Linked DNA regions of Tistrella bauzanensis. The protein of the gene in region 2 binds, or shares a complex with, the protein of the main gene of each other region. Links are inferred from orthologs where the notes say so. Each region holds a gene or a part of one and is shown on either strand. Other genes may lie near its edges.

What was found.
Region 1: the proteins of secA (region 2) and secY are in contact, whole or in part, in a crystal structure (PDB 3DIN), measured with the Thermotoga maritima proteins. The link is inferred for Tistrella bauzanensis from one-to-one orthologs. Residues at the interface, in WP_004082002.1 of Thermotoga maritima: Glu261, Ala262, Arg263, Lys300, Ala301, Arg302, Thr303, Ile304, Ile305, Leu323, Tyr324, Asp325, Pro326, Val329, Ser330, Tyr333, Ile336, Lys340, Phe345, Val349, Glu363, Phe364, Tyr374, Ser375, Gly376, Gly377, Glu393, Ile395, Thr482, Ser483; in WP_004081795.1 of Thermotoga maritima: Glu108, Gly109, Glu110, Glu111, Ala236, Glu237, Arg238, Arg239, Ile240, Thr241, Ile242, Gln243, Tyr244, Ala245, Arg246, Arg247, Val248, Thr249, Gly250, Arg251, Arg252, Val253, Tyr254, Gly256, Ala257, Ser258, Thr259, Tyr260, Leu261, Pro262.

What each region holds. Positions count from the first base shown.
Region 1 is NZ_BMDZ01000024.1:43,355-46,563, reverse strand. The notes cover bases 214-3,105. They hold secY (preprotein translocase subunit SecY), read right to left. Parts: upstream 2,386-3,105; coding sequence 1,042-2,385; downstream 214-1,041. Other genes in these bases: rplO (50S ribosomal protein L15), read right to left, coding at 2,628-3,105; IEW15_RS11580 (adenylate kinase), read right to left, coding at 392-1,045; rpsM (30S ribosomal protein S13), read right to left, coding at 214-286. Also shown: more of rpsM, read right to left, coding at 1-213; more of rplO, read right to left, coding at 3,106-3,110; rpmD (50S ribosomal protein L30), read right to left, coding at 3,165-3,209. UniProt on the Escherichia coli protein: The central subunit of the protein translocation channel SecYEG. Consists of two halves formed by TMs 1-5 and 6-10.
Region 2 is NZ_BMDZ01000008.1:58,935-62,433, forward strand. The notes cover bases 318-3,499. They hold secA (preprotein translocase subunit SecA), read right to left. Parts: upstream 3,197-3,499; coding sequence 518-3,196; downstream 318-517. In the rest of the region: IEW15_RS05550 (ChaN family lipoprotein), read left to right, coding at 1-170. UniProt on the Escherichia coli protein: Required for protein export, interacts with the SecYEG preprotein conducting channel.

The DNA.
Region 1 (3,209 bases), on a different replicon or contig from region 2:
GGCCACGACGATGCCGCAGGCCGCGGTAGCAGCCGAGGTCCATCAGGCGCTTGATGTTCATCGCGACTTCGCGGCGGAGGTCACCCTCGACCGCATAATCGCTGTCAATCACTTCACGGATGCGGATCACTTCGGCATCCGACAGTTCGTTCACGCGCCGCTCGGTCGGGATTCCCACCTTGCCGCAGATTTCCTGCGACTTCGACCGGCCAATGCCGTGAATGTAGGTCAGCGCGATCTCGACTCGCTTCGCGGTCGGGATATTCACACCTGCAATACGCGCCACGCTTGATTCTCCTTCGTCGACCGACGGTCTGCGCCCGCACGCGCCCACTCGGCGCGGAGGGGCGCGATTATAGGATGACCGTCGCTCAAGTCAACCACTCAGAAGTTACGACCCGCTGCCGAGGATGGCTTTCAACGCCCGGGTCACATCATCGATGTCGGCCATGCCGTCCACCGTCCGCAAAAGGCCCTTCGTCTCATAGTAGGGCAGCAGCGGCGCGGTCTGCGCATGGTAGGCTTCGAGCCGGCTCGTCACCGTCTCGGCATTGTCGTCCTTGCGGCGGGTGAACTCAGTCGACCCGCACACATCACAGACGCCCGCAACCTTGGGCTTCTGGAAAGTGTCATGATAGCCGGCGCCGCATCTGGCGCAGGCGAAACGTCCGGTGATCCGCTCGACCAGTGCCGCATCATCGACCTTCATCTCGATCACATGATCCAGATGAAGCCCGCGGGAGGCCAGCATGCCGTCCAGCGCCTCGGCCTGGGCCACGGTGCGGGGAAAGCCGTCGAGGATGAAGCCGTTGCGGCAGTCATCCAGACCGATGCGGCCGGCGATCATATCGATGATCGCCTGATCCGGCACCAGCTTTCCGCTGTCCATGATCGCCTTGACGCGATTGCCAAGCTCGCTGCCCGATTTCACCTCGGCGCGGAGCATGTCCCCTGTGGACAGCTGCACGATGCCATAGGCGTCGACCAGGCGCTGCGACTGTGTGCCTTTGCCGGCACCGGGAGGTCCGAGAAGGATCAGGATCACGACCGCCGTCCTTTGAGTCGGGCCTTCTTGATCAGCCCCTCATACTGGTGCGCCAGCAGGTGGGACTGGATCTGGGCCACGGTATCGATGGTGACGTTGACCACGATCAGCAGGCTGGTGCCACCAAAGTAGAACGGGACCGCATACTCGCTGATCAGGAGTTCAGGCAGGGCGCAGACCGCAGCGATATAGATCGCGCCGATCGCCGTCAGCCGGGTCAGCACATAATCCAGATACTCAGCGGTCTTCGCGCCGGGCCGGATGCCGGGAATGAACCCGCCATGTTTGCGCAGATTGTCCGCCGTCTCCTCCGGATTGAACACAATCGCGGTATAGAAGAAGCAGAAGAACAGGATGGCCGCGATGTACAGCCCCAGATACAGGGGCTCGCCATGAGCCAGATTGGTGGTCAGCCAGGTCACCCAGGCCGGTCCGCCGGTCGCGTTGAAGCTGGCGATGGTGGTCGGCAGCAGCAGGATCGAGCTTGCGAAGATCGGCGGGATCACGCCGGCCGTGTTCAGCTTCAGCGGCAGATGCGAGCTTTCACCACCATAGATCCGGTTGCCGACCTGGCGCTTCGGGTACTGAACCACGATGCGCCGCTGGGCGCGTTCCATGAACACGATGAACGCGATCACCGCCACCGACATGATCAGCAGGAACAGGATGAAGCCGGTCGACAACGCGCCGGTCCGGCCCAGTTCCAGCATCCGGGCGAGTGCGCCGGGCAGTTCAGCGACGATGCCGGTGAAGATGATCAGCGAGATGCCGTTGCCGACGCCGCGGGCGGTGATCTGCTCGCCCAGCCACATCAGGAACATCGTGCCGCCGACCAGTGTGATCACGGTCGCGGCGCGGAAATAAAGACCAGGATCGGCGACCGCGGCGACAGAGCCCGCCTGCAGGCTCTCAAGCCCCACCGAAATGCCATAGGCCTGAACGATCGCCAGCCCCACCGTACCGAAGCGGGTGTACTGGTTCAGCAGCTTGCGCCCGCTCTCGCCCTCCTTCTTCAAGGCCGCGAAGCTCGGCAGCACTGCGGTCAGCAGCTGCACGATGATCGAGGCCGAGATGTAGGGCATCACGGTCAGCGCAAAGATGGTCATGCGCCCCAGCGCACCGCCGGCGAACACGTTGAACATACCGAGAATGCCGCCGGCATTCTGGTTGAACACCTCGGCAAGCACGGCGGGATTGATCCCCGGCACCGGGATATAGGTGCCAAGTCGATAGACCAGCAGCGCGCCCAGGGTGAACCAGAGCCGCTTCTTCAGTTCGGTGGCCTTGCCGAAGGCCCCGAAATTCAGGCTGCCCGCAAGTTGATCGGCGGAGGACGCCATCGCGGATGCGCTCCCGGCTTGAAGAGGGGGATCTCGAAGGCATGTCCTGAGCCGGCGGGGCCGGCCAGAACACCTGGATCAGTCTGTCGTCGTCAGGGCGGGCCCGGCGCTCAGCGTCGCCCCCGCCGCTCCGGGACACACCCAGACGGCTTCGGCAATGCGAGCGCGGGCAACCATCCCCCGGTCTGAACCGGCGGACGGTCGCCCGTCTAAGCCTGCACGACGCAAGCTCAGGCCAGAGATCAGGCCTGAGCCTCGTCCGCTGCCGGCACCGCCGGCAACTCGACCTTGCCGCCGGCCTTCTCAACCGCCGCAACCGCCGCCTCGGAGGCGCCGGACACGTGGATGGTCACGGCCGTGGTGATCTCGCCCTTGGCAAGCAGGCGCACACCGTCGCGAACGCGACGCAGCAGGCCGGCTTCAACCAGGGTCGCTTCGGTGATGTCGGTGCCGAGCTTGCCGGCATCGATCGCCTTCTGGATGCGACCCAGATTGACATGAACGAAATCGTTACGGAAGGGCGCGTTGGTGAAACCACGGCGCGGAAGGCGACGATGCAGCGGCATCTGACCGCCCTCGAAGCCCTTGATCGCCACGCCTGCGCGCGCCTTGGCACCCTTATGGCCCTTGCCGGCGGTCTTGCCGGTCCCCGAGCCGGGGCCGCGACCAATGCGCTTGCGCGCCTTGGTCGCACCAGGATTGTCCCTGAGCTCATTGAGCTTCATGACACCGCTGTTCCTTGCGTTCGTGTGTTTGGTGCAGGAGGCCCGGGGTCACCCTCAGGCCACCTCCTCCACGACCACGAGATGAGCCACCCTGGCAAT
Region 2 (3,499 bases):
TCGTGCTGGGCATCATCGGCCGCGGCCATATGTCGTTCGGCAACGGTACCCCGCACCAACTGGCTGACCTTGGCATCCATGACACGGCCGTGCTGCTGACCGCGTCTCTCGAAGATCGCGGAGCGCTAACATCCGGATCGGCCATGGCTGTCTGGCGATTCGATCACTGATCTGGTACCAGTTGGCCCGCCCCGGAATGTGGCGGGCAAATGACGCCATTTTGGATGAAGATATCGCAGATTTTTTAGGGAGAGCATCTCTGATGCGGTCGAACGAGGCGACACTGACTGGACATCTGGAAACCACGGCGACACGTGTTCCCGCGGCGAAAAATCTGTGGACGACGCCAGCCCTGGTGCTCGATGTCGCGCGGCACGTTACTGAATCCACCGTTGAGGGTTCGGGTCCAGATTACGGTACTTATTCCTGATCTCAGTCAAGCTTTGGTCTGATCTGACATGAAGGCGCCCGCGATACGACAAGTATTGCGGGCGCCTTCATGTCAGAGGCCTTACGGTCAGACCAGCCGGCCGTGGCAGTGCTTGAATTTCCTGCCCGATCCGCAGGGGCAGTTGCTGTTGCGGGGTGTGCGTTCCCAGCCTTCGGGCAGGGCCGATGGCGGCGCGTCCTCGCCCGGGGCATCGGTCATCGCGGCGGCGCCGGGCAGACTCTCGGTGGTGGGCTGCATCGGCCGTTCGGCCTCGGCAGGCTGCTGGGCGCTGGCGGCGCGGATTTCCAGATGCGACAACACCTGGGTCACCGTCTCGCGCATCCGGTCGAGCATGCCTTCGAACAGCGAGAAGGCCTCGCGCTTGTACTCGTTCAGCGGATCCTTCTGCGCATAGGCGCGCAGCACGATGCCCTGCCGGAGATAGTCGAGCTGAAGCAGATGCTCTTTCCAGTGATGGTCGATGATCTGCAGCAGCAGGCTCTTTTCCACCCGGTGCATGGTCTCGAGGCCATAGGACTCGACCTTGGTCGCCATCACGGCATCGGAGGCCTGGGTGATCCGCTCGCGCAGCGCCTCGGGGTCGATGCCTTCCTCGGCCGCCCAGTCCTTGATCGGCAGGTCGCAGGCCAGCACCTTCTGGCAGCGCTCGGTGAGTTCGGCCACCTTCCACTGCTCAGGATAGGACTTCTCGGGGGCTGCCTCGGCGACGATCTCGGCGATGACCTCGTGGCGCATCGACAGCACCGTGTCGTCGACGCGCTCGGCATTCATCATCTCGCGGCGCTGTTCATAGACGACCTTGCGCTGGTCGTTCATGACGTCGTCATAGCGCAGCAGATTCTTGCGGATGTCGAAGTTGCGCGCCTCGACCTTCTGCTGTGCCTTTTCGAGCGCCTTGTTGATCCAGGGATGGGTGATCGCCTCCCCCTCTTCCAGACCCAGACGCCGCAGCATGCCGTCGATGCGCTCGGACCCGAAGATCCGCATCAGGTCGTCTTCCAGCGACACGAAGAATTTCGACGCGCCGGGATCGCCCTGGCGGCCCGCACGGCCGCGCAGCTGATTGTCGATGCGCCGGCTTTCATGACGTTCCGAGCCGATGACGTAGAGGCCGCCGGCCGCCATCACCTGCGCGCGCGCCGCCTCGACCTCGGTTTCGATCTCCGCCGTCCGGCGGGCGCGCTCGGCCTCGTCGGTGATGTCGCCAAGCTCGGCCTCGACCCGCATCTGGACGTTGCCGCCCAGCTGGATATCGGTGCCGCGACCGGCCATGTTGGTGGCGATGGTCACGGCACCAGGCCGGCCGGCCTGGGCGATGATCTGGGCTTCCTGCTCGTGATAGCGGGCGTTCAGCACCTGATGCGGGACGCCACCCTCGGTGAACATCCGCGACAGAAGTTCCGATTTCTCGATCGAGACGGTGCCGATCAGGATCGGCTGGCCTTTGGCCGCCGCCTGCTTCACTTCGGTCACGATCGCCTGGATCTTCTCGCGCTCGGAGCGGTAGACCTCGTCATCGGCATCCTTGCGCTGCACGTCGCGATTGGTCGGGATCGCCACGACTTCCAGCTTGTAGATCTCGGCGAATTCGCCGGCCTCGGTCAAGGCGGTGCCGGTCATGCCCGACAGCTTGGGATAGAGGCGGAAATAGTTCTGGAAGGTGATCGAGGCCAGCGTCTGGTTCTCGTTCTGGATCGTCACCTCTTCCTTGGCTTCCAGCGCCTGGTGCAGCCCTTCGGAATAGCGGCGGCCTTCCATCATCCGGCCGGTGAACTCGTCGATGATGATGACCTTGTCATCCTTGACGATATAGTCCACGTCGCGGGTGAACAGCTTGTGGGCGCGCAGCGCCTGGTTCACGTGATGGACGATCGCGACATTCTCGATGTCATAGAGCCCGCCGGTGATCAGCCCGGCCTCGCCCAGCGCCGCCTCGATCCGTTCCTGGCCGACATCGGTCAGGATCACCGACCGCTGCTTCTCGTCCTTCTCGAAATCATCCGCCCCCAGATCGGGGATGAAGCGGTTGATCAGCCGGTACAGTTCGGAATTGTCTTCCGTGGGACCGGAAATGATCAGCGGCGTGCGGGCTTCATCGATCAGGATGCTGTCGACCTCGTCGACGATCGCGAAGTTGAATGGCCGCTGAACCATCTGGTCCAGCCCGTACTTCATGTTGTCGCGCAGATAGTCGAAGCCAAACTCGTTGTTGGTGCCATAGGTGATGTCGGCGCCATAAGCCAGCCTGCGGCTGTAATCGTCCATGCCGGGCAGGATGGCACCGACGGTCAGGCCCAGGAAACGGTGCACCCGCCCCATCCACTCCGAGTCGCGTCGCGCCAGATAGTCGTTGACGGTGACGACGTGGACGCCCTTGCCTTCCAGCGCGTTCAGATAGGCGGCCAGCGTCGAGACCAGGGTCTTGCCTTCACCGGTCTTCATCTCGGCGATGCGGCCCTGATGCAGCACCATGCCGCCGACCAGCTGGACATCGAAATGTCGCTGCCCCAGAACACGGCGCGCGGCCTCGCGCACGGTGGCGAAGGCATCGACCAGAAGGTCGTCGAGTGGCTCGCCCTTGGCAAGACGCCCGCGAAATTCGTCGGTGCGGGCACGGAGTCCGGCATCGTCGAGAGCCTGAACCTCGGGCTCCTTGGCGTTGATCGCCTGAACCGCCCGCTGGAGCGACTTCACCGTCCGATCGTTGGCGGTACCGAAAATCCGCCGGGCTAGAGCGCCGAACATGTAATCCCCTGACCTGGCTCCCGAGCACGCGATGCCGTCCGGTCCGGAGCTTTCGGTGGCGGACGGCGCCTGTACTCACGCGCGACAGATAACGGACAGGGCGCAGACCCTCGTCCGAGATCGTTCCTCAAATAAGCGGTCGGGGGTGCCCTGTCAATCACGCCGGCCACCTGTTCCGCACGGCGCGCCATATCGACATGCCGTCCATGTGGTCGCGGGCCGCGTGCCTGGGCCGCTCATCCGGTTTCCCGACCGACCGCATTGGTTTTCAACACTTGTGATCGCCGGCCGGCTGTGCATCAT